Regions from separate parts of the Mesorhizobium sp. USDA 4132 genome, predicted to be linked through region 3. Evidence: predicted binding sites of a transcription regulator. Region 3 holds the regulator's gene; each other region holds the start of a gene.

Region 1 (9,880 bases), 440 kb from region 3:
AAGCCTATCGCGCGATTGCAGCGAGTGCAGGAGATTTCCTCGAAAAGGACGGCGTTATCGGCGTCGAGATCGGGTTCGATCAAAAGGAAACCGTGACCGCGATTTTCCGCGTCGCCGGCTTTACGCTGGTGGAGGCGCTACGCGACTACGGCGACAATGATCGAGTTCTCGTATTTACCGTGAATCATCCTTGATTTTGCAGGCAAAAGAAAAGGCTTGGATTCCCGGAGGAAGCGGGATAGCTTGCAAATACGCACTGGGACGGCTGGGAATGAACAGCGATTCGTTCGGGTTACAGGGCAACCCTTTGATCCTTCTCTTTTCGAAGAGTTGCGAAGGTTGAACAATTCCCGGTGCGTGAATCAGTTAATTTGACTTTCACAAGCGGCAGGACGCTTTGATCGGCCTGTGCGCGGCACGCGAAGTCTTGTTCGGCTCTGTCCGACAGACCGCGTGGCCCCTTATCAGCGAAGACAGAGAATTGGTGAACGATAGATGAGGCCAGGACAGCAGAACAAACGCGGTCGAGGTCGCGGCAGTAACAACAATAACAATAATGGCGGCGGCGGCGGTGGTGGAAATAACAACTTCAACCGCAAGGGCGGCAATCCTCTCAGCCGTACCTACGATAGCTCCGGCCCGGACGTGAAGATCCGCGGGACCGCCCAGCATATCGCCGAAAAATATAGCCAGCTCGGCCGCGACGCCCAAAGTTCAGGTGATCGTGTGATTGCGGAGAACTATCTCCAGCACGCCGAACACTATAACCGCATCATTGCCGCCGCACAGGCGCAGATGCAGGATCGGTTCCAGCACGACAATCGCGGTGAGTATCAGGATCGGGACGGCAACGTTCAGGATCAGGACGACATGGACAATAGCGACGGCGAGGACAATGGTTACTCGCAGCAGCCGTCCATGGACGAAGCGCCGCAGCCGCACGTCCAGCAACAGCAGCCGCGCCGGGAGCAGCGTGAACAGCGCGAGCCCCGTGAACAACGCGAACCTCGCGACCAACAGCGCGAACCTCGCGACCAGCGGGAACCCCGCGAACAGCGTGACCAGCAGCGCGAACGGCCCCGCCGCGAGAACCGTCAGGAACAGGCAGCTGCCGCAACGCCGGTCCCGGCCGCGGTCGCAGCACCTCAGCCGGTTGCTCCGGTCATGGATGGTTCCGGCCCGCAGCCGGTAATCGAAGGCACGCCTGCCGAAGTGGCGGTCGAGGAAGAGGCACAGGCAGAAGCCACGCCGCGCCGTCGTCGCGCTGCCGGCAGCCGTCCGCGTCGTCCGCGTCGTGGCGAAGGCGCCGGTGAAGAGGGTGGTTCCGAAGGCGAAGCCTCGGGCGACGGCTCTCAGCCGGCCCTGGCGGATGCTGCTTCGGAATAAGCCTCACGGGCTGGAATAACGAAATCAAGAAGGCCGCTCGGGAAACCGGGCGGCCTTTTTCCGTGAGCAAAGCCCTTCTGCTTCAGGCGCGGGCCTGGCGCCGATCGCGGGCGGAGCGGGCAAGGTCTTCGAGCACAGAGACGGACGTTTCCCAGTCGATGCAGCCGTCGGTGATGCTCTGGCCGTAGACGAGAGGTCTGCCGGGTACGAGGTCCTGGCGGCCGCCGACGATATTGCTCTCGATCATCATGCCCTTGATGGCCATGTTGCCGGCAGCGATCTGCGTCGCGACGTTTTTGACGACCAGTGGCTGGTTCATCGGATCCTTGCCGCTATTGGCATGGCTGGCATCGATGAGGATGCGCGGCTCCAAGCCGCGTTTCGCCGCGTCCCTGGAAGCGGCCTCGACATCGGCCGCCTCATAATTCGGCAGCTTGCCGCCGCGCAGGATGACGTGGCAATCCTCGTTGCCGGTCGTCGTGGCGATCGCAGCCCGGCCGTCCTTGGTCACCGCCGGAAAATGGTGCGTCTGCGATGCGGCCAGTATGGCATCGAGCGCGACGGCGACGCCGCCATCGGTGCCGTTCTTGAAGCCGATCGGGCAGGACAGACCGGATGCCAGCTGGCGATGTACCTGGCTTTCGGTCGTCCGCGCGCCGATCGCGCCCCAGCTGACGAGGTCGGCGATATATTGCGGGGTGATCGTATCGAGGAATTCGCAGCCGGCCGGAAGGCCCGTCGCATTGATGTCCAGAAGAAGCTGTCGGGCGATCCTCAAGCCCTCTTCGATGCGGTAGCTGCCGTCGAGATGCGGATCGTTCATCAGGCCCTTCCAGCCGACGGTGGTGCGCGGTTTTTCGAAATAGACGCGCATGATGATTTCGAGATCACCGCTGAAACGCCGTCGCTGTTCTTCCAGCCGGGCCGCATAGTCCCGCGCGGCAACCGGGTCGTGGATGGAGCAGGGGCCGATGACCACGATCAGCCGGTCGTCCTCGCCATGCAGGATGTGGTGGACGGTGTCGCGCGTCCGGGTCACGGTCTCGGTAACCGCCTCGTTGCGCGGGATTTCCGCGATAATGTCGGCGGGTATGGTCAGCGGGGTGATCTCGACGATGCGGCGATCGTCGATCGTATCTATCGAGGCATCTGCAGGTTTGGCATTCGGCACGGGTATGGCTCCTGTTTGGCGCTACCGTGCGGAATTGAAAAAGCCGCCAGGTAGACTAGCGGCTTGAGGGAATGTCGTTGCGTCGAAATCAGCTACGCACGGACCCGCATCCGCTGGGGAAAGCGGTAGCTATAAAATCGCGAGGCGTAGGCGGACGTGAAAGACATGCGGCTTCTCTATTCGCTCGATTGTGGATTGTCACGCGGAAAATTCGTGACGTTTCCGCTCGCGGATTTTGACGTTCTGAACACTTTAAACACGAGAATCCGCTTACCATATCTCCAGCAACGCCGAGACTTCGGCAGGGCTCGCCTTTGAGGGAGCTCAATCTCAATCATCGGTCCGTGCCTTATAATGGGCGGGTCGATCACTGGAGGTACCGTAATGAACATTGAAAAATACTCCGAGCGCGTCCGCGGTTTCCTGCAGTCGGCTCAGACTCAGGCTTTGGCCTCGGGTCACCAGCAATTCACGCCTGAACATGTGCTGAAGGTGCTGCTCGACGACGACCAGGGCATGGCGTCCTCGCTCATCGACCGCGCCGGCGGCAGTTCCAAGGAAGCGCGCATCGCCAATGACGCCGCGCTCGCGAAACTTCCCAAGGTTTCCGGCGGCAATGGCGAAATCTATCTCTCCCAGCCGCTCGCCAAGGTTTTCTCGACCGCGGAAGAGGCGGCCAAGAAGGCCGGCGACAGTTTCGTCACCGTCGAACGCCTGCTTCTGGCGCTTGTCATCGAGACCTCGGCTTCGACCTCTGCGACCTTGAAAAAGGCCGGCGTGACCGCGCAGGGGCTCAACCAGGTCATCAACGACATCCGCAAGGGCCGCACCGCCGATGGCGCCAATGCCGAGGCCGGTTTCGAAGCGCTGAAGAAATATGCGCGGGACCTGACGGCGGAAGCCCGCGACGGCAGGCTTGATCCGGTGATCGGCCGCGACGACGAAATCCGCCGCACGATCCAGGTCCTCTCCCGCCGCACCAAGAACAATCCGGTCCTGATAGGTGAGCCCGGCGTCGGCAAGACGGCGATCGCCGAAGGCCTGGCACTGCGTATCATCAACGGCGACGTGCCGGAAAGCCTGAAAGACAAGAAGCTGATGGCGCTCGACATGGGTGCCCTGATCGCTGGCGCAAAATACCGCGGCGAGTTCGAGGAGAGGCTGAAGAGCGTCTTGAACGAGGTGCAGTCTGAAAACGGCGAGATCATCCTGTTCATCGACGAGATGCACACGCTGGTGGGTGCAGGCAAGTCCGACGGCGCGATGGATGCCTCCAACCTCCTGAAGCCGGCGCTTGCCCGCGGCGAACTGCATTGCGTCGGCGCCACCACGCTCGACGAATACCGCAAGCATGTGGAAAAGGACCCGGCGCTTGCCCGTCGTTTCCAGCCGGTCATGGTCGAGGAGCCGACGGTCGAGGACACGATCTCGATCCTGCGCGGGCTGAAGGAAAAATACGAACAGCACCACAAGGTCCGCATTTCGGATTCGGCCCTGGTTGCGGCTGCGACGCTTTCCAACCGCTACATCACCGACCGGTTCCTGCCCGACAAGGCGATCGACCTGATGGACGAAGCCGCATCGCGGCTGCGCATGCAGGTGGATTCCAAGCCCGAGGAACTCGACGAACTCGACCGCCGCATCATGCAGCTGAAGATCGAGCGCGAAGCCTTGAAGAAGGAAACCGACAGCGCCTCGGCCGACCGGCTGCAGCGTCTCGAAGGCGAAGTGACCTCGCTCGAAGAACAGGCGGATGCGCTGACGGCCCGCTGGCAGGCAGAAAAGCAGAAGCTCGGCCTTGCCGCTGACCTGAAGCGGCAGCTCGACGAAGCCCGCAACGAACTGGCGACCGCCCAGCGCAAGGGCGAGTTCCAGCGTGCCGGCGAACTGACCTATGGCGTGATCCCGGAACTGGAAAAGCGCCTCGTGGACGCCGAAGCCCAGGATACTTCGACCAATGCCATGGTGCAGGAAGTCGTGAACCCGGATGCGATCGCCCATGTGGTGTCGCGCTGGACCGGCATTCCGGTCGACAAGATGCTGGAAGGCGAGCGCGACAAGCTGCTGCGCATGGAAGACGAACTGGCGAAATCCGTCATCGGCCAGGGTGATGCGGTCCAGGCTGTCTCGCGTGCGGTTCGCCGTTCGCGTGCCGGGCTGCAGGATCCGAACCGGCCGATCGGCTCGTTCATCTTCCTTGGCCCGACCGGTGTCGGCAAGACGGAGCTGACGAAGTCGCTGGCCCGCTTCCTGTTCGACGACGAGTCCGCGATGGTTCGCCTCGACATGTCGGAATACATGGAGAAGCATTCGGTCGCACGGCTGATCGGTGCACCTCCGGGTTATGTCGGTTATGAGGAAGGCGGCGCGCTGACCGAGGCGGTGCGGCGCAAACCCTACCAGATCGTGCTGTTCGACGAGATCGAGAAGGCGCATCCGGACGTGTTCAACGTTCTCCTGCAGGTGCTCGACGACGGTCGCCTGACGGACGGGCAGGGCCGCACGGTCGACTTCAAGAACACGATGATCATCATGACCTCCAATCTCGGAGCGGAATACCTGACCGCTCTTCGCGAGGGCGAGGATTCCGAAAGCGTGCGCGAACAGGTGATGGACGTCGTGAAAGCCTCGTTCCGGCCTGAATTTTTGAACCGCGTCGATGAGATCATCCTGTTCCATCGCCTGAAGCGCAACGAGATGGGCGCGATCGTCGATATCCAGATGAAGCGGCTGCTGTCGCTTCTGGCGGAGCGCAAGATCAGCATCGATCTCGGTTCGGACGCCCGCGAATGGCTGGCCGACAAGGGCTACGATCCGGTCTATGGCGCGCGTCCGCTGAAGCGGGTGATCCAGAAGTTCATGCAGGATCCGCTCGCCGAACAGATTCTCGGCGGCCAGATTCCGGACGGCTCGGCCGTTGCGGTCAGCGCTGGTTCCGACCGGTTGCTCTTCCGCGTCAAGCGGGCGGTCAGCGAAGCCGCATAACCTGCCAAAACGGCGGCTCCGCAAGCCCAGCGTGAGGCGTCGAACAGCTCAGTCAAAGAATGGCCGCACCGGAAACAGTGCGGCCATTTTCATTGGGGGACGGTTTGGAACGGGTCGGGGCCAGGTCTGTTTCGCGAAGTGCGCTCGCGGAGCCTCAAACAGAAAGGGCCCCGGTCAAACCGGAGCCCTTAATCGTTTTCAACTAGGCTGCTTCTTGCCGCCGGTTCAGCACGCTTGACGCGCTGAACCACGTGAGGTGAGAGGCGGCTTCGGCGATAGGCTTGCGCCTATCACATCATGTCCATGCCGCCCATGCCGCCCATGCCGCCAGGCATGCCGCCGCCAGCCGATTCCTTCTTCGGAAGTTCGGCAATCATGGCTTCGGTGGTGATCAGCAGCGAAGCAACCGAAGCTGCGTTCTGCAGAGCCGTGCGAACGACCTTGAGCGGATCGACGATGCCCATGGTGATCATGTCGCCATATTCAGACGTCTGGGCGTTGTAGCCGTAGTTGTCTTCGTTCTTTTCGAGGATCTTGCCGACCACGATCGAAGCTTCGTCACCAGCGTTTTCAGCGATCTGGCGAACCAGCGACTGAAGAGCGCGGCGAACGATATTGATGCCGGCTTCCTGGTCGTCGTTTGCACCCTTTGCGGTGATCTTGACGGAGGAACGCAGCAGGGCAACGCCGCCGCCCGGTACGATGCCTTCCTGAACGGCAGCGCGCGTCGCGTTGAGAGCGTCGTCGATGCGGTCCTTCTTTTCCTTGACTTCGACTTCCGTCGAGCCGCCGACGCGGATCACGGCAACGCCGCCAGCCAGCTTGGCCAGACGTTCCTGCAGCTTTTCGCGGTCGTAGTCCGAGGTGGTTTCTTCGATCTGAGCCTTGATCTGACCAACGCGGCCTTCGATGTCGGCCTTGGAGCCGGCGCCGTCGACGATCGTGGTGTTTTCCTTGGAGATCGAGACCTTCTTGGTACGGCCGAGCATGTCGAGCGTGACATTTTCGAGCTTGATGCCGAGGTCTTCGGAGATGACAGTGCCGCCCGTCAGGATGGCGATGTCTTCGAGCATGGCCTTGCGGCGATCACCGAAGCCCGGAGCCTTGACGGCAGCGATCTTGAGACCACCGCGCAGCTTGTTGACGACGAGCGTTGCAAGAGCTTCGCCTTCGACGTCTTCAGCGATGATCAGCAGCGGCTTGCCAGTCTGAACGACAGCTTCGAGAACCGGGAGCATCGCCTGCAGGTTCGAGAGCTTCTTCTCGTGGAGGAGAATGAAAGCGTCGTCGAGATCGGCAACCATCTTTTCCGGGTTGGTGACGAAGTAGGGCGACAGGTAGCCGCGGTCGAACTGCATGCCTTCGACGACTTCGAGTTCGGTTTCGGCAGTCTTGGCTTCTTCGACGGTGATCACACCCTCGTTGCCGACCTTCTGCATGGCTTCAGCAATGTCGAGACCGACCTGCTTGTCGCCGTTTGCGGAGATCGTGCCGACCTGTGCGACTTCTTCCGAGGTCGAGATCTTCTTGGCCTTGGCCTGGAGATCCTTGACGACGTCAGCAACGGCGAGGTCGATGCCGCGCTTCAGATCCATCGGGTTCATGCCGGCTGCAACGGCCTTGTTGCCTTCGCGAACGATCGCCTGGGCAAGAACGGTAGCAGTCGTGGTGCCGTCGCCGGCGATGTCGTTGGTCTTCGAAGCAACTTCGCGGACCATCTGAGCGCCCATGTTCTCGAACTTGTCGTCAAGTTCGATTTCCTTGGCGACCGATACGCCGTCCTTGGTGATGCGCGGTGCGCCGAAGGACTTGTCGATGATGACGTTGCGGCCCTTCGGGCCGAGCGTTACCTTGACTGCGTCAGCGAGAATGTCGACGCCGCGCAGCATCTTTTCGCGCGCGGTGCGGCCGAACTTGATTTCTTTGGCTGCCATTTTGATAACTCCTGAAAAGGGGTGTCAGCGATTTAGAATGAAGAGTAACCGGCCTGAAATCAGCCGATGATGCCCATGATGTCGGATTCCTTCATGATCAGAAGGTCTTCGCCATCGAGCTTGACTTCGGTGCCCGACCACTTGCCGAACAGGACGCGATCGCCAGCCTTGACGTCGAGAGCAGTGATGTTGCCCTTGTCGTCGCGGGTGCCGGTGCCGACGGCGACGATTTCGCCTTCCTGCGGCTTTTCCTTGGCGGTATCAGGAATGATGATGCCGCCCTTGGTCTTGGCTTCGGATTCGACGCGACGAACAACGACGCGGTCATGAAGGGGGCGGAAATTGGTGCTTGCCATTGTCTAATCCCTCGATCAAATGACATGGACGGGTGGAAACCCGTATCTCGGTGCTGTTAGCACTCCCGTTTGGAGAGTGCCAGCCGCGTCGAGATAAGGGTGCCCGGCGGATGAGTCAAGAACGGCCGTAAAATTTTCGAGACGGCTCGGAACTTCATACGAAATACGCTTAACGATACGGATGCTGGCTGAACGCCTGTTGTCTCGCGGAACTGCCGACCGTCTGCGGTCACATCGGGGTCTCTCGTTTCGGCCACCCCTTCGGGCAGGTCGGCATGTTGCACGGGACTTTGGTGGAAGAATGGCGCCGACGCGGCGGCGATCCGGGCACCGGTGCGAAGAGTTATCCTCGCTGACGTCGGCGATATCGCCGCGGTTTTTCTCCCGATTATCTCTTGTAATCCTCAACCGGGTTTGTCATGTGACCCGGGACTTGCGAGATGGGAATATTACATGGCAAAGCGCATCGGCAATCTGAGCGAAGTGATCGGCGACTACGACGTTGTCCTCTCGGACGTCTGGGGTGTGGTTCACAACGGTGTCGAGGCTTTCCAGCATTCCTGCAAGGCGCTCGCCGCAGCCCGCGAAGCCGGCGCCACCGTCGTGCTGATCACCAATTCGCCGCGCACGGCACCCGGCGTCATCGAGCAGATGCGCGCGCTCGGCGTGCCAGACGGCACCTATGACCGGATCGTCACGTCGGGCGACGTCACCCAGCACCTGATCGTCGACGGTCCGAAAAAGGTTTTTCTGATCGGTCCCGAACGCGACCTCAACCTGTTCGACGGGCTCGGCGTCGAGGTGGTCCCGGCCGACGAAGCCGAATGCATCGTCTGCACCGGCTTTTTCGACGACGAGAAGGAAGTACCGGAAGACTATACCGACATGCTGATGGCGTTTGCCAAGCGCGACGTGCCTTTCATCTGCGCCAACCCGGATCTCGTCGTCGAGCGCGGCCATAAGATCATCCCCTGCGCCGGCGCGGTCGCGGCCTATTACGAAGAGTTCGGCGGCAAGACCCGCGTCGCCGGCAAGCCTCACCGTCCGATCTACGAGGCGACCATCGAAGCCGCCCGAGAAGTGCGCGGCGATTTCCCGATGAACCGGGTGCTGGCGATCGGCGACGGCATGCCGACCGACGTGCGCGGCGCGCTCGCATACGGCCTCGACCTGCTTTATATCAGCGCGGGCATCCATGTTTCGGAATATACCGTCAACGGCCAGACCGACGAAGCGATCCTCAACGCCTGGCTGAAGCGGGAAAATGCCGCGCCGAAATACTGGATGCCGCGCCTCGCATAGCCCCCTGGGCCTGAATTGGGCCTGAACCGGAATCCGCGCATGACTGTCTTCCACCGCAACGAGAAGAAGGAACCGCTGCCCGAGGAGTTGAAGGGCGGCGTCATCGCCATCGGCAATTTCGACGGCGTGCATCGCGGCCATCGCAGCGTATTGGAGCGCGCGCTGGCACTTGCCGAACAGCGCGGCGTGCCAGCCCTGGTGCTGACCTTCGAGCCGCATCCGCGCACCGTTTTCCGCCCGGAAGAGCCGGTCTTCCGCCTGACCCCGGCGCCGCTCAAGGCCCGCCTGCTCGAGGCCATGGGTTTCCGTTCGGTGATCGAATATCCCTTCACCCGCGAGTTCGCGACCCGCTCGGCAGAAGAGTTCATCCAGACCATTCTCGTGGATTGGCTGGCAGCCAGCGCCGTCGTCACCGGCTTCGACTTTCATTTCGGCAAGGACAGGAAAGGTGGTCCGGCCTTCCTGATGGCATCGGGCGCCAAGCACGGTTTCAACGTGCAGCTGGTCGATGCCTTCCGTGACGAGAATGCCGAGGTGATCTCGTCCAGCCGCATCCGCGACCTGCTAGCGGAAGGCGATGTCTCCGCCGCGGCCGGCCTGCTCGGGTATCGCTACACGCTTGAGGCGGAAGTGATCGGCGGTGAAAAGCTTGGCCGCCAGCTCGGTTTCCCGACCGCCAACATGCAGCTGCCGCCGGAGGCCGTACTCAAGGCCGGCATCTACGCCGTCCGCTTCCGCCGCCCCGA
Region 2 (9,880 bases), on a different contig from region 3:
TGGAGATCGAGACCAGCGGAATTTCGGGAAAGGCCTGATAAAAGGGATGCAGGTCCGGCAGGTCGAGGCGACCATGCAAGGTGGTCACCGTGCGGTCGGCAAAATCTCGGACCAGCGGGAAATGCAACAGGTCGATATGGAAATGCAGGACATCGAATTCGTGCGCCCGGCGGCGGATTTCCTCCAGCATGACGATCTGATGCGGCAGGTGGTCCCTGACGGCCGGGTTGAGCCGCAATGCGACCTGCGAACACGCCACCAGCTTGGCATCGGTGACGGAATCACCGCTTGCAAAGAGAGTGACGTCATGGCCCTGGGCGACAAGCTCTTCGGTGAGATAAGAAACAATGCGTTCGGTTCCCCCGTAGAGCTTGGGCGGAACACTTTCAGCAAGCGGTGCGATCTGAGCGATCTTCATCGGCAAAACCTCCTCGTGAGAGCAAAGAGTCGTCGGCAAAAATCATGTCCGCGCCCGTCAGGACAGCACGCGGGGTCGAAGTCCTCAGGTTTCAAACAACTGGCGGCGACGTCCGTTCCAGTCGCTGCACAGGCCGAAACGGTCGCGAAGCCGTCGGTTTCGTCGCTTTCTGCGGTCGCTTCTGCCCGTTTCCACTAAAACTGGCAGGGTCGGCGCGGGGAGAGGATCGCTGCCGCCGTCGAGCGCTTTCAGAGCCTCCAGGATTTCGTCATAAGTGACGATGTTGTCCATGCCCGGATAACGGCGCAAGGCCGGCATGGATTCAATAGCGGATATGTCGGAAGCCCATGAGGCGAGGATCGCCCGCTTCTCGTCCCTGCCGATATGTTCGGCCGCCAGCACGTCCCGCGGGTGATTAAAATGCGAAGCCGGGTGCAGCAGATGCGCGGCGCTGATTGCTTCTACGGCCTGCTCTGGTGCGGTATTGTCGATATTTTCCTTTCTCATCCTGTGACCCCATTGCTGGAGATGGACATTTCGCCCGGTTGTCGATTTGTTGGTTGAATGGGTTGGCCCGCCCTTTGAAAAGGGCGGGCCGGACCATCACTCAGAAATCCATGCCCGCCCCTGCGGGCATGGCAGGAGCGGTTTCCTTCTTCGGCTTTTCCGCAATCATGGCTTCCGTCGTCACGAGCAGGCCAGCCACGGAGGCGGCGTCCTGCAGTGCAGCACGGACGACCTTGGCCGGATCGATGACGCCCTGCGCATAAAGGTCGCCATATTCGCCGGTCTGAGCGTTCCAGCCGTAGGAGAACTCGCTCTTCTCGCGCAGCTTGCCGACGATTACCGAACCTTCGGCGCCGGCGTTTTGGGCGATCTGGCGAACGGGAGCCTCGATGGCGCGGCGGACGATCTCGACGCCGACCCGCTGATCCTGATTGGCCGTGCCGAGGTTATCGAGTGCCTTGACGGAGCGCAGCAGCGCGACACCGCCGCCGGGCAGGATGCCTTCTTCGACGGCGGCCCGCGTCGCATGCAGTGCGTCGTCAACCCGGTCCTTCTTTTCCTTCACCTCCACGTCCGTCGAGCCGCCGACGCGGATCACGGCAACGCCGCCGGCCAGCTTGGCCAGACGTTCCTGCAGCTTTTCTCGGTCGTAATCGGAGATCGTCTCGTCGATCTGGGCGCGGATCTGGGTGGTCCGACCGTCAATCTCTGCCTTGGAACCGGCGCCGTCGATGATGGTGGTATTCTCCTTCTCGATCGACACTTTCTTCGCCCGTCCCAGCATGTTCAGTGTGACGTTCTCCAGTTTGATGCCGAGATCCTCGGAGATGACGGTGCCGCCCGTCAGGATGGCGATGTCTTCGAGCATGGCCTTGCGGCGGTCGCCGAAACCCGGGGCCTTGACGGCTGCGATCTTGAGGCCGCCACGCAGCTTGTTAACGACGAGGGTAGCGAGAGCTTCGCCTTCGACGTCTTCAGCGATGATCAGCAGCGGCTTGCCGGACTGCACGACGGCTTCCAGCACCGGCAGCATGGATTGCAGGTTGGAGAGCTTCTTCTCGTGGATCAGGATATAGGGCTCTTCGAGCTCCACTCGCATCTTGTCCTGGTTGGTGACGAAATAGGGGCTGAGATAACCGCGGTCGAACTGCATGCCTTCGACGACTTCGAGTTCGGTTTCGGCGGTCTTGGCTTCCTCGACGGTGATCACGCCTTCGTTGCCGACCTTTTCCATGGCTTCGGCAAGATAGCGGCCGATCTCGGCATCGCCATTGGCCGAAATGGTGCCCACCTGGGCGATTTCGGAATTGTTCGAGATCTTGCGGGCATTGGCTTTCAGCTCCTTGACGACCGCATCGACGGCAAGGTCGATTTCCACGCTTCAGGTCCATCGGGTTCATGCCGGAAGCGACGGCCTTTGCGCCCTCCTTGACGATCGCCTGGGCAAGCACGGTGGCGGTCGTCGTGCCGTCGCCGGCTAGATCGTTGGTCTTCGATGCCACCTCACGCAGCATTTGGGCGCCCATGTTTTCGAACTTGTCGTCCAGTTCGATCTCCTTGGCGACCGACACGCCGTCCTTGGTGATGCGGGGCGCTCCGAAGGACTTGTCGATGACGACGTTGCGGCCCTTGGGCCCAAGCGTTACCTTCACGGCATTGGCCAGGATATCGACCCCACGCAGCATGCGTTCACGGGCATCGGTGTTGAACTTGACTTCTTTCGCAGCCATTTTTCACTCCTCGATTAGGCAGCTTGCTTGATTGATGGATGGTGTTCTCAGGCGGCTTTCTTCTGCTCGGCCTGGGCCTCGATGATGCCCATGACGTCGCTTTCCTTCATGATCAGCAGGTCCTCGCCGTTGATCTTGATCTCGGTGCCGGACCACTTGCCAAACAGGATGCGGTCGCCAACCTTGACATCGAGGGCCTGAACCTGGCCGGCGTCGTTGCGCGCGCCAGGGCCGACGGCGATGACCTCGCCTTCCTGTGGCTTTTCCTTGGCAGTGTCGGGAATGATGATGCCACCCTTGGTCTTTTCCTCGGATTCGACCCGGCGGACGAGAATGCGATCGTGAAGCGGTCGGAACGACATGTTTTCCTCCAATGGACAAACAATGATGACGTTGTTCCCCCTGGCCGGACCGGATGACCAGTCCGGGCGGGTGCAAAACCTCGCGCGAGCGTTTTGCGCGAAATGATCTGGTTTGCAGATTTCGGGATTTCAAGAGAGCCCGCGCAAAAAATCAGCACTCTTTCAAGCTGGCTGCCAAGGCGCTGGAAAGGAACAACAAACGTGGGCTTGGCGTTTTGAAAATGTTGATGGGCCGCAAAAAAAGCACCCGCTTCAGACGGCATGAAACGGAGACGAAGCATGCGATTTTCATCAGATATGGAACGTCAGCTCCACGGCTACGGCCTTACCACTGCTCACATCCTCTACCATATCCCCGATTTCGAATCCGTCCTGCAGACATATGTTTGGCAGGACTACGATCTGGCACCTGATTTCCCGGAGATGCACAGGTTTCTTGATTTCTGGCAGGTCAACCTTGACGGCCCGCTTCACTCCGTGCGTTACACCCACCAGCGCCTGATCGGCCCGCACGAATGGCGCCGCGTGGACGGCGAGTTCAAGCTGCACTAACGACAGCACTTGAACAGAGATTTTTCGCTTCCTAACTCATCGCCAGCCGAGGCTCTCATGAGCTCGTCACCGTCACATTGGCTTTTGAGTGAGTGGCAAAACGGAAGCACAACAAGAAACGATCCGTGATCTCCACGTCGAGGAGCGCGAGGAGATTTTCATCAACCTTGCGCAGGCTCTCCAAGGAACGGCGCGGGAGGCCTGGGCCGAGGGCATCAGGCATTTTGCGATGCTGTCAAACAATATGGCCGAGGCAATCCGGACGAATGCCGATGAGCTCGCGCGTGATGATCCTGACGGCGCGGAGCGCGTGCTCAAGCAGGCAAAGGCGATGATTTCGCAGTTCAATGCCCAACATCCCTATAGAATGTCAAGCATGGCAGTCCACTGAGCGTGCCGCGATCGGCGACGGGTTCAAATCCTGAAACGGTGGACGGGTGTGCCGCGGACGCCGGCTTCGAAGGCAAAGAGCGTCCCGTGTTCGAACGTGCCGTTGTTGTCGGTGGAGAGGGTGGTGACGTAGATCGTCGCGAGATCCGGCCCGCCGAAACAGGGCATGGTCGGTGATTTCGCCGGCATTTTGTAAATCTCGACGACCTCGCCCTCCGGCGACAGCCGGTTGACACCGCCCGAGAGGATGCCGGCGATCCAGTAAAAACCATTCGCATCCATGGCGGCGCCATCCGGCCGGCCTTCTTCCGGGGCGAAGTCGTGCAGCCGGCGAGGGGGGGCCGGTGACGCCCTTCTGCGGATCGAAATCGAAGACCTGGGCAAAAAGGCCGCTGCTGTCCGAGTGATACATGGTTCGGCCGTCCGGGCTCCAGGCAAGGCCATTGGAGGTCAGCAGCCCGCCATCGATGATCGTGGTGAAGGAGCCGTCGGGCATGACGCGATAAAGGCGGGCATTGCCGGTCTGCGGGATAGCCTCGTCACGGGTGCCGACCCAGAAGCAGCCGTCGGGGCCGACCTTGCCGTCGTTGAGCCGGCTGTCGGGGCGCCCGCCGTCGGGATTGCAGAGCAGCTTCATCGCGCCGGTTTTCGGGTTGAGGATGTGAACGCCGTTTTCGAGCGCGACGGCGATATCACCGCTTTCGCAGAGTGCCAGGCAGCCGATCTTGTGCGGCATGTCGTACCGGTCGATATGCCCGTTGGCGCGCAGGCAGATTGCTGCCGGCGCCAGGATGTCGACCAGCCAGAGATCTCCGGTGCGGTCGTCCCAGGTGGGCGATTCGCCGACCTTCAGCGGAAAGTCGATGACCCGTCGCACCTTCGGGGTGATGATGTCCGGTTTGCTCATGCCCCAGCCTTTCCAGGAACGACCAGGCCATTTCTGTCGCGCTGCCTGACTTGCCCGTCATGTTCAGTTTCGCAGAAGCTGCCGCCCTGAAAGAATGCGGCTACTGCACTTTCGGCTATCTGCTCGATACGCAGATGATCGCGACTATGGTCCTGCGGGCGATAACCGAGGCGCTCGGCAGTTTCGTCGCGCCACCAGCCGGAATCGTTGCGCGAAACGCCGTAAACGACAGCGGCAGCGATTTCCGGGTGGGTAAGGCCGATCCAGACAAGCTGGTAAAGGTCGCGAGGACTGATCCAGATGGCAGCCGTGCGTTCGCTGTTTGGATAGGCGGCAGCGTTGCCGATGCGGATCGACAGCGTTGAGATGCCAGCCTTGTCGTAATAAAAACCCGCCACCATCTCGCCCCAGCATTTTGACAGGCCGTAACGCGTGTCGGGGCGGGGAACATCGAACGGGGTAATCGTTTCGGACCGCGGATAAAAGCCAGTCGTGTGATTGCTGGAGGCAAAAACAACGCGGTTCACGCCGGTTGCGCGCGCTGCATCGTAGAGATTGTAGGTACCGAGGATATTTGTCTGCAACATGTCGTCGATGCCTGCCTCGTTAGGCAGACCGCCAAGATGGATGACACCGTCCATCCCGTCGAGGGCGGCGCGCATCGCATCTGCATCCGCGAGATTGCCTTCGAAAAAACTTTCACTCGATGCAAGCTCTTTCGCCGGTCTGACATCGATCAGCCTGATATGCTGCACGACAGGGCGCAGAAAATCCCTGAGCTGCGTGGCAATGCGGCCCGCCCCGCCGGTTATTGCGATCCGTTTCAAAATGCGTCTCCCTGCGGCCGCCATCAGGCGTCGATAGATTGAGCCTCGACGCCTTGGAACATGCGGGCGCGCGCATTCAGGATATGCGTTTTCATGGCGTTGTGCGCATCCGTTTCCCGACGGGCGAGGATGGCTTCCACGATTGCCGCATGTTCGTCCTGCACATGGCGGACATGCAGCGGCGTCCGCTTGAGGCTGAGGCTACGCGTCACCGACATGCCGATCGAAAAATGCGGCTTGAACCACTCCCGGACGATCGTGTGGAACTGGTTGCCGGTCGCCATGGCGATGGCATCATGCAGCCTTTGATCCTCCTCGGCACCCAGTTCTCCGACCTCCAGACAGTGCTCGAGTGCCGCGAGCGCCGCCATGATGCGGACCTTGTCATTAACCTGCCAGTTGCGCGCCGCGAGTGCCGCGGCTTCCGCCTCGAGGCCTGCCCGGAACTCAAAAAACCGCTGCACGTCGGCCAGTGAACCGACCGGGACCTGGTTGAGGACTGAAGAGTCCGGCCGCTGCCGCACGTAGGAACCGGAGCCTTTGCGCGAGACGATCAACTGGTCGGCACGAAGACGCTCCAGGGCCTCGCGCACGACCGGCCGTGACGCGCCGAACATCACGGAGAGATTGGGCTCCGACGGAAGCCTTTCATTGACTGGAAAGCGGCCATCAGCAATCATTTCCACGATCCTCTCGTAGATGATGTCGCTGAAGCGAGGCTCGGCCTTGGCTGCCGCTATCACGCCGGCCTGGTTCATCAACGTCCCTTTTCACGTCCCCATTCGGGGAACTCGGGCTGCGCTTCCTTTTCCGGAGAATAGAGACCAGAAATCCTGCGGCCCGCCGTGAGCCTTTGATCGACGAAGGCTTCCTCCGCCACGTCTTGAGGATTGGCCACGTCTTGAGGATTGTAAGTCATGCGTCTCCTCCCGTTCGGCATGCTTTTGGGAGGTAGGACTATTGAGCCTGTCAAAATCTGTCAATACTTGTAATCATCTGAAAACCGGTTATGGTCCCGTTTGCCGATGGGATGGAGGTCCATGGCGGTCTGTTGGCTGGGAACCCGGCCAGATCGCCAACCAGGTCGGCACGGTCTGAATTGGGAGGAGATCTATGCGCGACGATGAAATCATGTCTTCCGGCGTAACCCGCCGGACATTCCTGGCGGGTGTCAGCGGGGCAGTGGCCCTGTCCATGGCGGGCGGCAGCGCGAGCGCTGCCGGGGCCAAGGAAGCACCGCAACTGGCAGCCCTGGTGAAGGACGGAAAGCTTCCGCCGCTGGCCGAACGGCTGCCGCAAACCCCCATGGTGGTGAAGCCCTGGGAAAAGATCGGCACGTATGGCGGCACGTTGCGGCGCGGCCTGCGCGGCTCGTCCGACCACAACGGCATCCTGCGCATGGTCGGCAACCAGGGCCTTGTCCGCTGGAATATGGACTTTACCGCAGTCCTGCCGAACCTTGCCGAGAAGTGGGAAGTCAATGCCGACGCCTCGCAATTCACCTTTCATCTGCTGAAGGGTGCGAAATGGTCGGACGGTCATCCGTTCACGGCCGACGACGTGGTGTTCGCGATCGAGGATGTCGTCAAGAACAAGGAGCTTTACAGCTCCACGCCGGCCCAGCTTGCCGTCGCCGGCAAGCCGGTGATCGTCGAGAAAATTGACGACTACACCGTCAAGTTCACCTTCGCTGCCGCCAACGCGCTCTATCTGGAAAACCTGGCGACCCCGCTCGGTCAGCATCCGACGCTGTTTGCCAAGCACTACTGCAGCAAGTTCCTTCCGAAATATAACCCGAATCTCGATGCGGACGCGAAGGCGGCCGGAGCGGCAGGATGGACGGAACTTTTCCGTTCCAAGTGCGGCGATATCGAAATCCCTTCTCGCTGGTCGAATGTCGAAAAGCCGACAATGGATCCCTGGGTCGTCAAGGAGCCCTATTCGGGCGGTGCAACCCGCGTCGTCATGACCCGCAATCCCTACTTCTGGCAGGTCGATACGGAAGGCAACCAGCTTCCCTATATCGACGAGTTGAATTTTGGCATCTCTCAGGACGTCGAATCCCTGATGCTGAACGTCATCTCCGGCAAGATCGACATCCAGGAGCGCCATATCAGCGTGCTCGCCAACAAGCCGACCCTGTCGCAGAACATGAAGAAGGGCGACTATCGCCTGATGACGCTGGTGCCGTCCGCGGCACAGCAATGCTCGCTCTATCTGAACATGACCCACAAAGACCCGGTGTTGCGCAAGATCTTCGCCGACAAGTCCTTCCGTCAGGCTCTGTCGACGGGCATCAATCGCCAGGAAATCATCGACATCGTCTATTTCGGCCAGAGCGAAGGTTACCAGACCGGTCCGCGGCCCGGTCATCCCTGGTACCATGAGAAGCTTGCGCGGCAGTTCACCGAATACGCCCCGGACAAAGCCAATGCCCTCCTGGACAAGGCGGGCCTGGACAAGAAGAACGGCAACGGGATCCGCCTGCGGCCGGATGGCCAGCCGATCTTCTTTGCGGTGGACGTCATCCCGACGCTTTATCCGGACCTCGTGGATACGCTGGAACTGGTGAAGGCGCATTGGGCCAAGATCGGCATCGACATGAAGGTCAATACGATCGAGCGCGCGCTGTATTACACCCGCGGCGACGACAATGCGCACGACGCGCAGGTCTGGCCGGGCCCGGGCGGTCTCGATCCGATGCTCGATCCGCGCGACTACTTCGCGTTCCACCCACAGGGTTCGCGCTACGCGATCCCGTGGACGCTCTGGTACACGTCGAACGGCCAGAAGGGCGAGGAACCGCCGGAAAGCCAGAAGAAGCGTATGAAGCTCTTCGACGCCGCCCGCTCGACGGCCGATCTCGCCAAGCGCGGGGAAGTCATGAAGCAGATCTTCGATCTGGCTGCCGAGGACTTCGAAGTGATGGGGATCTGCCTTGCCGTCGGTGGCTTCGGCATCATCCGCAACAATCTGCGCAACGTGCCTGAGAAGGAGCCGGACAGCTGGTCCTGGCCGAATCCGGGTCCCGCTCTGCCACAGCAGTTCACCTTCACGAGCTGATCTGGGTTTATCTCGCCGGTGCCGCCGTCTGATCGGCGGCGGCACTCCTCCAGCCCCGTTGCATGGACGTTGAAGCGACAGCCTTTGGCCTCGCGTCGGCATGCCGTGCAATCCGTATTGCGAGCGTTCGATGCTGAAATTCATCGTCAAGCGACTTTTCTGGATGATCCCATCGCTGTTTGCGGTGAGTTTCCTGGCCTTCGTCCTGATCCAGCTCCCGCCCGGCGACTTCGTCACCACCTACATTGCCACTCTCGCGTCTTCCAACGAGGTGGTCGACCAGAATACTGCCGCGCAGCTGCGCGAGCGGTTCGGCCTCGACCAACCGATGTTGATACAATATTTGAAATGGATCTGGGGCATCCTCACCCGCGGTGATTTCGGCATCTCGTTCGAATGGCAACAGCCGGTCTCCGGTCTGATCTGGGAGCGCATGGCGCTCACTCTTGTGCTGGCCCTGGTCAGCCTGATCGCCACCTGGGCGCTGGCGCTGCCGATCGGCGTCTATTCCGCGGTGAAGAAATACTCGATCGGCGACTATGCCTTCACGGCCTTCACCTTCTTCGGCCTGTCTATCCCGTCCTTCCTGCTGGCGCTGGTGCTGATGTATGTCGCGGCGGTCGAATTCGGCGCGGACGTCGGCGGGCTTTTCTCTCCGGAATACGAGATGGCCTCCTGGAGCCTTGCCAAGATGTACGACCTGCTGACACATCTGTGGCTGCCGGTTGCGATCCTTGCGATCTCGTCTACCGCAAGCCTGATCCGCGTCATGCGCGCCAACATGCTGGACGAGTTGCCGAAGCCTTATGTGACGACGGCGCGTGCCAAGGGTCTTTCCGAGTTCCGGCTGCTGATCAAATATCCGCTGCGCATCGCACTCAACCCATTCATCTCGACGATCGCCTGGCTGCTGCCGAACCTGATTTCCGGCTCCGTCGTGGTTGCGATCGTCCTCAACCTGCCGACCGCCGCCCCACTGCTCCTGCAGTCACTGATGGCGCAGGACATGTATCTCGCCGGCGCCTTCGTGCTTTTGATCTGCGCGCTCACCCTGATCGGCTCGCTGATCAGCGACATCCTGCTTGCGCTGGTCGATCCGCGCATTCGGCTAGAATAGGAGAACA
Region 3 (9,880 bases):
GCGGAGGCGAGTGCCTTGATCGCGGCATTTTCCTCGAATGTCGTGCCCGTCTCGTCCGGCTCGTCGAATTGCAATTCGGCGGCGGATTTGGCCGAGAAACCGAAGGGGCCGATCAGTTCGGCGATTTCGCGGATCTTTCCGGCATTGTGGCTGGCGACCACGATCGTCTTGGTATCGAGCTTGCGCATGATAATTCCTATTCGATATTCCAGAGCCTGGGCTCTGCGCATTCCAGGCTGTTGCCGGCCGGATCGCGGAAATAGATTGAGCGGGCACCGTTCGGCCAGCGGAAATCGCTTTCGATGGCAATCCCTGCCTTGTTGAGCTTTTCCTTGATCAAGTCAATCGCGTCGCCCGTCATGCGAAAGCAGACATGTCCCGGTCCCGTCGCGCCATGTGGCGGTACGGGCAGCGCATCGGCGGGCGGTGGCTTGATCGTCTCAGCCGGATTGAAGATCAGCAGGATCCCCGGCCCACAACGGAAGAACACATGTCTGGTGCCGGCGCGCAGCACCTTCTCAAGGCCGAGAATGCCGCCGTAGAACGCCTCGGCGGCATCGAGATCATCGGCGTAGAGCGCGGTTTCGAGAATGCCTTCAATCAAACCGCACCTCTTTCAGGTTCAGGCAATCGCCTGCTTCTGCATCGCCACCAGTTCCTGGGTGCCGTCCTGAGCGAGCGCCAGCAGCTTCAGGAACTCTTCCTGGCTGAAGGGCTTGCCTTCCGCCGTACCCTGCACCTCGACGATGCCGCCGGAACCGGTCATGACGAAATTGGCGTCCGTCTCGGCAGCCGAATCCTCGATATAGTCGAGGTCGATTACCGGCTGGCCGGCAAAGATGCCGCAGGAGATCGCCGCGACATGGTCCTTCAGCACCTTGTCGACCTTGGTCATCGAGCGGGCTTCCATCCACTTCAGGCAGTCGTAGAGCGCAATCCAGCCACCGGTGATCGAGGCGGTGCGCGTGCCGCCATCCGCCTGGATGACGTCGCAGTCGATGGTGATCTGCTTTTCGCCGAGTGCTTCGAGATCGATGACGGCGCGCAAGGACCGACCGATCAGGCGCTGGATTTCCTGGGTGCGGCCGCCCTGCTTTCCGCTAGCGGCTTCGCGCTTCATGCGGTCGCCGGTGGCGCGCGGCAGCATTCCGTATTCGGCCGTCACCCAGCCCTTGCCGCTGTTGCGCAGCCACGGCGGCGTCTTTTCTTCAAGACTCGCGGTGCACAGCACATGCGTGTCGCCGAACTTCACGAGGCAGGAACCTTCCGCGTGCTTGGAGAAATTGCGCTCGAACGAGACCTTGCGCATCTGGTTCAACTGTCTGCCTGAAGGCCGCATGCTTCACTCCCTGGATTTCTGTTTCCGCCTTCTACGGCCCCGGCCGAGCTTTTGCAAAGAAAAAGCCCTGATGAGTGTGCAAGCGAATGATCGTGACTGGCGCAATTTTCCCTTTGGAGAAGGCGCGTCGAATGACTATATTTTGTCGAATGATCAACGGAACGGTGAAGGTCTAGATGGGATTTTCGGCATCGACGGGTAGGGACAGCGGCTCTGTGCTCGATGACCGTTCGCGCGAAATTTTCCGCCGCATCGTGGAAAGCTACCTGGAAAACGGTGAGCCACTCGGTTCCCGCAATCTTTCACGGCTGCTGCCCATCTCCTTGTCGCCGGCTTCGGTGCGCAATGTGATGAGCGATCTCGAGGAGCTCGGCCTCATCTATTCCCCGCATATCAGCGCCGGGCGCCTGCCGACCCAGTCGGGGCTCCGGTTTTTCGTTGACGCCTTCATGCAGGTCGGGGACCTGTCGGCCGAGGAACGTGCCAATATCGACCGGCAGATCCGCCCGGCCGACCGAGATCAGCCGATGGAAAGCCTGATGGCGGAGGCAAGCCGTATGCTCTCAGGCGTCTCGCGCGGCGCCGGCATTGTCATCACCACCAAGAGCGATCCGGTTCTCAAGCATGTCGAGTTCATCCGCCTGGAGCCGACCAAGGCGCTCGCCGTGCTGGTCGGCGATCACAACCAGGTCGAAAACCGCATCATCGAATTGCCCGCCGGCGTGACCTCGTCGCAGCTGACCGAGGCGGCGAATTTCCTCAATGCCCACCTGAGCGGCCAGACCCTGCCGGAACTGCGTGGCCAGTTGAAGACCCTCAAGGACCAGGTCCAGGGCGAGCTTTATGCGCTCTCGCAGGAACTGGTCGAGCGCGGTCTGGCGGTCTGGTCCGGCGACAGCGAGGAAGGAAAGCCGACCCAACTGATCGTCCGCGGCCGGGCCAATCTGCTCGAAGGCCTGGCGGATGTTGCCGATCTCGATCGTTTGCGGCTGCTTTTCGATGATCTCGAAAAGAAGGACAGTCTGATCGAGATTCTTGATCTCGCCGAAAAGGGGCCGGGCGTCCGGATCTTCATAGGCTCGGAGAACAAGCTGTTTTCGCTTTCCGGCTCGTCGCTCATCGTGGCGCCTTATCGCGACGGCGAGGACCGCATCGTCGGTGCCGTCGGTGTCATCGGGCCGACGCGGCTCAATTATTCCCGCATCGTGCCAATGGTGGATTACACCGCGCAGCTGCTTGCCAGGCTGTCGCGCTGAATTTTGCGGCCGGACCGGCCCAAGTTTCCCAGCAAGCCTTGATTTTTCCACCTTAAACCTCGATATCGGGCACAAATCCAAGCCCGTAAATCGAAGTCAAGAATAACCGGAGACCGTCATGACCGACGAAACCAACAAGAACGGACCTGACGCAACTGCCGCGGAGAACGCCGCGGAAGCCGTAGCATCTGCTCTTGAGGACGCGGCCAACCAGAAGAATGCCGAGGCGCCTGCCGCCGAACCTGATCCGCTGGAATTGCTGAAGGCCGAAAACAACGAGTTGCGCGACCGTTTCCTACGGCTTGCCGCTGAGATGGATAACCTGCGCCGCCGCACCGAACGCGAAATCAAGGACGCTAAGTCCTATGCGGCGGCCGGCTTTGCACGCGACATGCTCGCCGTTTCGGACAACCTGCGCCGGGCGCTGGACGCCGTGCCGACCGAAATGCGCGCCACGGCAGATGCCTCGCTGACCACGCTCCTGGAGGGCGTCGAGATGACTGAACGCTCGATGCTGTCCGCTCTGGAGCGCCACGGCGTGAAGAAGATCGATCCTGAAGGCCAGAAGTTCGACCCGAACTTCCACCAGGCTATGTTCGAAATCCCGAACCCTGCTGTCCCGAACAATACCGTCGTCCAGGTCGTCCAGGCCGGTTTCACGATCGGTGAACGCGTGCTGCGGCCCGCTATGGTCGGTGTCGCAAAAGGTGGACCGAAGGCGGAAGCCTCTGCAGAAGCCGCTGGTGAGAAAAGCGCCTGAAGTCTTTGAGGAGCAGGCGATAAGCCTGCTTCTCATTTCAGCCCGGACACCCCCGTTGGTGTTTGCTCGTCGGACTGGCGATTGTTCCTGATCCGTTGAGTTTCCACGCATAATCCCCGCGGAATGTGGCTCAAAAACAAAACCGCCCGGCGCTTTGACAGCGGCCGGGCGGTTCGTCTCGTCCCCACGAATGTGTTATGCGGTCAGGCGGCGTGGTTGGCCTGCTCCTCGTTGAGGAATGCATAGATCGCCGAAGCGGAATCGGTTTTGCGCAGCTTGGCGACAAGGTCCTGGTCGCGCAACACGCGGGCAATACGCGACAGGGCCTTCAGGTGGTCGGCGCCGGCGCCTTCGGGTGCCAGCAGCAGGAACACCAGATCGACCGGCTCGTCGTCGAGCGCTTCGAAATCGACCGGCGCTTCAAGACGCGCGAAAATGCCCTTGATCGACGAGATGCTGTTGAGCTTGCCGTGCGGGATGGCGATGCCGTGGCCGACGCCGGTGGAACCGAGCCTTTCGCGCTGCAGGATGATGTCGAAGATTTCTCGTTCGCTCACGCCCGTCAACTTGGAAGCCTTAGCCGCCAGCTCCTGCAATAGCTGCTTTTTGGAGTTTACCTTTAGGGCAGGAATAATCGCATCTTGCTGCAGCAAATCTGCCAATGCCATTCTCTTCATCCTTCGTGCCGCAAGAGCTTGTGCCCTAGGCGAAGGGGAGCGCCGTCTCCGACGCTCTCCCCAAGTTGTTAGTTCTTGATATTGGTGGAATCGATCCAGCCAATATTGCCGTCATTGCGGCGGTACACAATGTTCAGATGTTCCTTGCCGGGGCTACGGAACAGAAGAACAGGCTCGTCTGTCATATCAAGTGCCATGACGGCACTTGCGACCGTCATCGTCTTCAACTGCTTCGAACTTTCCGCGACGATGGTCGGCGCGAAATCCTCGGGCACTTCCTCCCCTTCATCCGGTACGCTGTCCATAACAGTGTAGGCAACTTCCGCATAACCATTCACATGGTTGCCGGCATGATGATCCTTGAGCCGCCGCTTGTAGCGGCGCAGACGTTTTTCGATCCGCTGTGCTGCGGCATCGAAACTGATCTGCGGATCATTCGCCTCGCCGGCCGCATGCAGGACGATCCCGGTGTCGAGATGCACCTTGCAGTCGGCAGAAAAGCGCGAACCAGCCTTTTCCACGATGACTTGGCCTGAGTAGCCTCCGTCGAAGTATTTTGTAACCGCTTCTCCGATTTGGTCCTCGATCCTTTGACGGAACGAATCGCCAATTTCCATATGCTTACCGGATACACGCACACTCATGGAGTTCTTCCTTCTTGTCGTGACTTGCGTGTTCCAGTCTACGCCAAGCCGTCCCCGCATCCAAGCCGTTCACATGCGACTGGGCCAAATTGCTGCAATCGATGCATGTCTGGATAATGGGATACGTTTCGTGCCATGCCCCGTGCAGTTGCGGCGGGCTTCTAGCGCCCGATGTTTTAAATGTCAACGGCAGCGGACCTCAGGATTTCTACGTAGACCTGTGGAAACCCGGGTGTTTCGCCGGTATCTCAGAACGCCGCGACCCCCGCGATCGCACGCTTTTCGCGGCGGCGCTGGACGGACGAAGGAATGTTCATCGCCTCGCGGTATTTCGCGACGGTCCGGCGCGCGAGCTCGACCCCGCCGCGTTTCAGGCTGGCGACGATATCGTCGTCGGAGAGCACCGTCTCAGGCGTCTCCTGGGCGATCAACAGGCGAATCCGATGGCGCACCGCCTCCGCCGAATGGCTGTCGCCGCCCTCTTCGGCCGAGCCGATCGACACCGTGAAGAAATACTTGAGTTCGAACAGCCCCCGCGGCGTCAGCATGTATTTGTTGGAGGTGACGCGGCTGACTGTCGATTCATGCATCTTGATCGCTTCGGCGACGGTCTTGAGGTTGAGCGGGCGCAGGTGATCGACGCCGTGGATCAGGAAGGCATCCTGTTGCCGGACGATTTCGGCGGCCACCTTCATGATCGTCTTGGCCCGCTGGTCGAGGCTGCGCGTCAGCCAATTGGCATTCTGCATGCATTCGGAAAGGAAGTTGTGGTCGTCCCCGTTTTTCGGGCAGTGCTTGGACACCGTCTGGAAATAGCTGTGGTTTACCAGGACGCGCGGCAGGGTGTCCGGATTGAGCTCGACCATCCAGCTGCCGTCGGGCGCCGCGCGCACAACGATATCCGGCGAAATCGTCTCAGACATGCCGCGCTCGAAGCCGGCGCCGGGCTTCGGGTTGAGACAGCGGATTTCTGCCAGCATGTCGATGAGGTCTTCGTCGTCGACGCCGCAGATCTTTCGAAGCGAGGCGAAGTCGCGTTTGCCCAGCAGATCCAGATGTCTGATCAGCGCATCCATGGCCGGGTCGAGCCGGTCTTTTTCCCGAAGCTGGATTGCCAGACATTCGCTGAGCGATCGCGCGAAGACGCCCGGCGGATCGAGCGTCTGCAGCGAGCGGAGGATGGCTTCTACATTCTCGGCGCTTTTGCCGAGGCGGGCGGCGATCTCCTCGATATCGCCGAGCATATAACCGGCCTCGTCCAGCTGATCGACGAGATGCCGGGCAATCAGGCGGTCGGCCGCATCGACGATCAGGAAGGGGATCTGCTGGTTCAGGTGATCGCGTAGCGTCACCTGGCCGGCGACGAAATCATCCAGGTCGTAGTCTTCGCCGGCATCGCCGCCCGGCATCGATTTCCATTGGCTGAGCAGTTCCGGGGCGTCGGCGCGCCGCGCCGGGCCATCGTCGGGGAAGACGTTTTCGAAGCCGGTGTCGAGCCCTTCGCCGAGCCTCTCGGCGCTGATGGAAGAGGACCCCTCGTACCAGCCGCTGTCGACTTCGGCCACTGCCGAACTCTCGCGGCCTTCGGTCAGGTCAAAGTCGTCGGCGGTTTCGAAGCCTGTTTCCGCGTCGTTTTCGCTCTCGTTTGACGTAATTTCGAGCAGCGGGTTCTTTTCGACTTCCTGGGCGATGAACTGGTTGAGTTCGAAATGCGTCATCTGCAGCAGCTGGATGGATTGCATCAGCTGCGGCGTCATCACCAGCGATTGGGTTTGGCGTAGGAAAAGATTAGCGGATAAACCCATGGCGGACGCGAAACTCCCGTGCAATCCCCTTGAACCACCCGGTCATGGATGGCGGACGCTCGTTTTCGGCCAAGCCCCCACAAGGCCAAATTTGCATCTGGCACAAGAATTGCTTTTTTGACAGATTTGGTCAAGCGCTGCAGTGCGGGAAAGTAAATTTCTTTGGCGCGCTGCAGCGACCGGAGCAGCGTCTAGAGGCTGAACTTGTCGCCGAGGTAGAGGCGGCGGACGTCCGGGTTGTTGACAATGTCGTCCGCCCGGCCGTGGGTCAGCACTTCGCCCGCATGGATGATGTAGGCCCGGTCGATCAGGCCCAAAGTCTCGCGGACGTTGTGGTCCGTTATCAGAACGCCAATCCCGCGTGCCGTCAAGTGGCGCACGAGGTTCTGGATGTCGGAAACCGAAATGGGGTCGACGCCCGCAAAAGGTTCGTCGAGCAGCATGAAAGCGGGGTCGGTCGCCAGCGCTCGGGCAATTTCAAGGCGCCGGCGCTCACCGCCGGAAAGCGCAACGGCCGCCGTTTTCCGAAGCTGGCTGATATGGAACTCTTCCAGCAGTTCGTCGAGCTTGCGTTCCCGCTTGTCCTTGTCGGGCTCGTGGACTTCCAGCACCGCCCGGATGTTTTCCTCGACGGTCAGGCCGCGGAAGATCGATGCTTCCTGCGGCAGATAACCTACGCCCAACCGGGCGCGGCGATACATCGGCATGCGGGTGACTTCGTTGCCGTTGATCGCAATCATGCCTTCGTCCACCGGCACCAGGCCGGTGATCATGTAGAAGCAGGTCGTTTTGCCCGCGCCGTTCGGCCCGAGCAGTCCGACGGCCTCGCCACGGCGCACGACTAGCGACACGCCGTTGACGACGCGACGCGTATCGTAGGTCTTCGAAAGCCCATGCGCGACAAGCGTGCCCTCGTAGCGCGCTTTATCGCGTACGACGAAGGGTTCGGGCGCGGACGGCTTCCTTGCCGACAGACTGGTGATGAACGGTATTTTCACGTCAAATGTCTATTATTGCTTCGGTCGCGATTTCGGATCGAGCAGGATCTCGACACGCCCGCCACAGGCGTCAAGCTTGGCCTGGCCGGTTTCCATCAGGACGGTGAGTTTGCAGCCCTTGAAGACGTTGGGACCTTCAGACAGCACGACCTGTTTGCCGGAAAGCACGAAGGTTTGGGATTTCATGTCGAACTCGCCCTTTTCGGCGGTGGCCTGCTGGGTGCCCGAGGTCAGGAATACCGTCTCGTCGAGGAATATCTTGTCGATATTGGCGTTGCCCGAGGTCACCGAGCCACCTTCACCCGTATAAAGAACCGTCATCTTGCCCGCCTTCATCGTGGTCGTGCCCTGCACGACCTGGACGTTGCCGGTAAAATAGGCCTTCTTTTCCTGCTCCTTGATCTCGAGTTGGTCACTCTGGATCTGGATCGGTTGGTCGCCGGAAAGCTTCAGGCCTTCCATCTGGCTGGTGGTCGTCTGGGCATGTGCGGTCGCTGCTAGACAGGAAATAAATCCTGCCGCGATCAGAACTGCGGCATTGCGTTTAAGAAGGCGGCGATTGATCATGACGGCCGGGCTCTACTTGCCTTGGTTGCGGATGGTGGCTGGATCGAGATGGACGCGAACCTGGCCTTTGAAGGTGATGGTATGTCCCTTATCCGTTATCTTTAAAGACTCTGCAACGATAGAGCCTTCTTTCATGGCGATATCGACGTGCTCGGGTGAATTCATCACACCAGCATTGATATCGAGATGGGCGGACTTGAATCGGGCGGTGATCCCGTTGCTCAGATTGACATCGAACGGAGAGTTCAGATCGAGCATGTCCGTGCCGCGGTCGAAGTCGGCGCCGGTCGCGATGACCCGCGCGATAACGTCGTCGTTGACCGGTACGGCGGCCTTGACGTCCTCGAGCGTGATCATGTTCGAATTCTTGATATCCTGCAGCGCACGGCTGGCGGTCATCGAGTAGCTGATGCCGTCCTTGTTGCGGCCAGAAATCGCCGGTCGTTCCATGACGATCTTGCCGTTTTCGATCCGCGCGTTTTCAATCGAAAGGTTTTCCGGCAGGTAGGCGCGGACGATTGAGATAGCGATGAAGGCGGCAGAAATCACGCCGGCCAGGATCGGCAGCAGTATCTTGAGTTTACGCACGAGCGAGGAATGCGCCAGCGCCGCCTGGTAGGCATCCGCGCGCGGCTCCAGCGCCGCAGTAAAGCCTGCCGTTTTTCGAATATGCTGCAGCATGAGTGCCGGGTTGTTCCTTCTAGCTCGTTTCCACGCCCCATCTCGGCAATGCCGATGGAACCGGTAGGAGCTTTGCTTTGTCCGCCAATATGGTTTTTATTCAATCAACAAACAATAATGGGCAACATAAAAACGTGATGTGAGCCGCTGCAAAACGCGCTAGAGAGCCTATTTAGCAACGACGGTTCGTCTCGAAGGGTGATTTTATGGATCAAATGGCAATCGCGGACCGGCGCTCCCTGCGCCGTAAGCTGAGTTTCTGGCGGGTCGTTGCCCTTGTTTTCCTGGTCGGCATCGGTTTTGCGCTCTATCGTGCCGTTGCCGGCGAGAGTGGCGGATCTGCCTTGCCCCATGTCGCCCGCATCGAAATCTCCGGTTTGATCACCGATGACAAGGAATTGCTGGAGCGGCTCGCCAAGATTGCCGAAAGCAGCCAGGCCAAGGCGTTGATCGTCTCGATTTCCTCGCCGGGCGGGACGACCTATGGCGGCGAGCGCATCTTCAAGGCGATCCGCAAGGTTTCCGAAAAGAAGCCGGTCGTTTCCGATATCCGCACGCTGGCCGCGTCTGCCGGCTATATGATTGCCACCGCCGGCGACCAGATCGTCGCGGGCGAAAGCTCGATCACCGGCTCGATCGGCGTGATCTTCCAATACCCGCAGGTCGACGAGGTGATGAAGAAGATTGGCGTCTCGCTGGAAGAGATCAAGTCGGCGCCGCTGAAGGCCGAGCCGTCGCCCTTCCATCCCGCGAGCGAGGAAGCCAAGACGATGATCCGCAGCATGGTGATGGACAGCTATGCCTGGTTCGTCGATCTCGTTGCCGATCGCCGCAAGATGCCGCGCGACGAGGTGCTGAAGCTCGCGGATGGCACGATCTTCACCGGTCGCCAGGCACTCAACGTCAAGCTGGTCGACAAGCTTGGCGGCGAGGAGGACATCCGCGACTATCTGGAATCACGGGGCATCTCGAAGGACCTGCCGATCGTGGACTGGAAGGAGCGCAAATCTTCCTCGTCCTTCTGGCTCGCGAGTGCCATCAGCGAGGTGTTGAACCTCTCCGGTCTCGGCCAGGCAATCACTCCCGACGTCCTTCGCGTCTTCGGCGCCGACAAGTTGTTTCTTGACGGTCTTGTCTCCGTTTGGCAGGTTGG

The links. The regulator HrcA, encoded in region 3, represses chaperone genes, less so after heat shock. The targets are predictions, from matches to a motif close to GTTAGCACTCNCNNNNNGNGAGTGCTAAC.
Region 1: groES (co-chaperone GroES) is a predicted target of HrcA. The motif match lies at 7,888-7,916, and genes of this name have one in related genera.
Region 2: groES (co-chaperone GroES) is a predicted target of HrcA. The motif match lies at 3,168-3,196, and genes of this name have one in related genera.

What each region holds. Positions count from the first base shown of each region.
Region 1 is NZ_JBWCCP010000001.1:918,925-928,804, forward strand. It holds gene prmC (peptide chain release factor N(5)-glutamine methyltransferase) at 1-194, shown strand, start outside; gene ACZ9IU_RS04705 (DUF4167 domain-containing protein) at 496-1,386, shown strand; gene ACZ9IU_RS04710 (3-deoxy-7-phosphoheptulonate synthase) at 1,469-2,557, opposite strand; gene clpB (ATP-dependent chaperone ClpB) at 2,942-5,542, shown strand; gene groL (chaperonin GroEL) at 5,833-7,476, opposite strand; gene groES (co-chaperone GroES) at 7,536-7,832, opposite strand; gene ACZ9IU_RS04730 (TIGR01459 family HAD-type hydrolase) at 8,286-9,134, shown strand; gene ACZ9IU_RS04735 (bifunctional riboflavin kinase/FAD synthetase) at 9,174-9,880, shown strand, end outside.
Region 2 is NZ_JBWCCP010000002.1:704,704-714,583, forward strand. It holds gene ACZ9IU_RS26010 (glycosyltransferase family 4 protein) at 1-418, opposite strand, end outside; gene ACZ9IU_RS26015 (hypothetical protein) at 503-925, opposite strand; partial or broken gene groL (chaperonin GroEL) at 1,026-2,655, opposite strand; gene groES (co-chaperone GroES) at 2,703-3,017, opposite strand; gene ACZ9IU_RS26030 (usg protein) at 3,297-3,569, shown strand; gene ACZ9IU_RS26035 (hypothetical protein) at 3,658-3,960, shown strand; partial or broken gene ACZ9IU_RS26040 (SMP-30/gluconolactonase/LRE family protein) at 3,984-4,866, opposite strand; gene ACZ9IU_RS26045 (NAD-dependent epimerase/dehydratase family protein) at 4,863-5,693, opposite strand; gene ACZ9IU_RS26050 (FadR/GntR family transcriptional regulator) at 5,717-6,451, opposite strand; gene ACZ9IU_RS26055 (hypothetical protein) at 6,451-6,612, opposite strand; gene ACZ9IU_RS26060 (ABC transporter substrate-binding protein) at 6,807-8,756, shown strand; gene ACZ9IU_RS26065 (ABC transporter permease) at 8,887-9,873, shown strand.
Region 3 is NZ_JBWCCP010000001.1:476,487-486,366, forward strand. It holds gene rdgB (RdgB/HAM1 family non-canonical purine NTP pyrophosphatase) at 1-188, opposite strand, end outside; gene ACZ9IU_RS02430 (VOC family protein) at 197-604, opposite strand; gene rph (ribonuclease PH) at 623-1,339, opposite strand; gene hrcA (heat-inducible transcriptional repressor HrcA) at 1,516-2,595, shown strand; gene grpE (nucleotide exchange factor GrpE) at 2,714-3,355, shown strand; gene ptsN (PTS IIA-like nitrogen regulatory protein PtsN) at 3,559-4,023, opposite strand; gene hpf (ribosome hibernation-promoting factor, HPF/YfiA family) at 4,101-4,676, opposite strand; gene rpoN (RNA polymerase factor sigma-54) at 4,925-6,481, opposite strand; gene lptB (LPS export ABC transporter ATP-binding protein) at 6,673-7,455, opposite strand; gene ACZ9IU_RS02470 (LptA/OstA family protein) at 7,492-8,046, opposite strand; gene lptC (LPS export ABC transporter periplasmic protein LptC) at 8,059-8,727, opposite strand; gene sppA (signal peptide peptidase SppA) at 8,934-9,880, shown strand, end outside.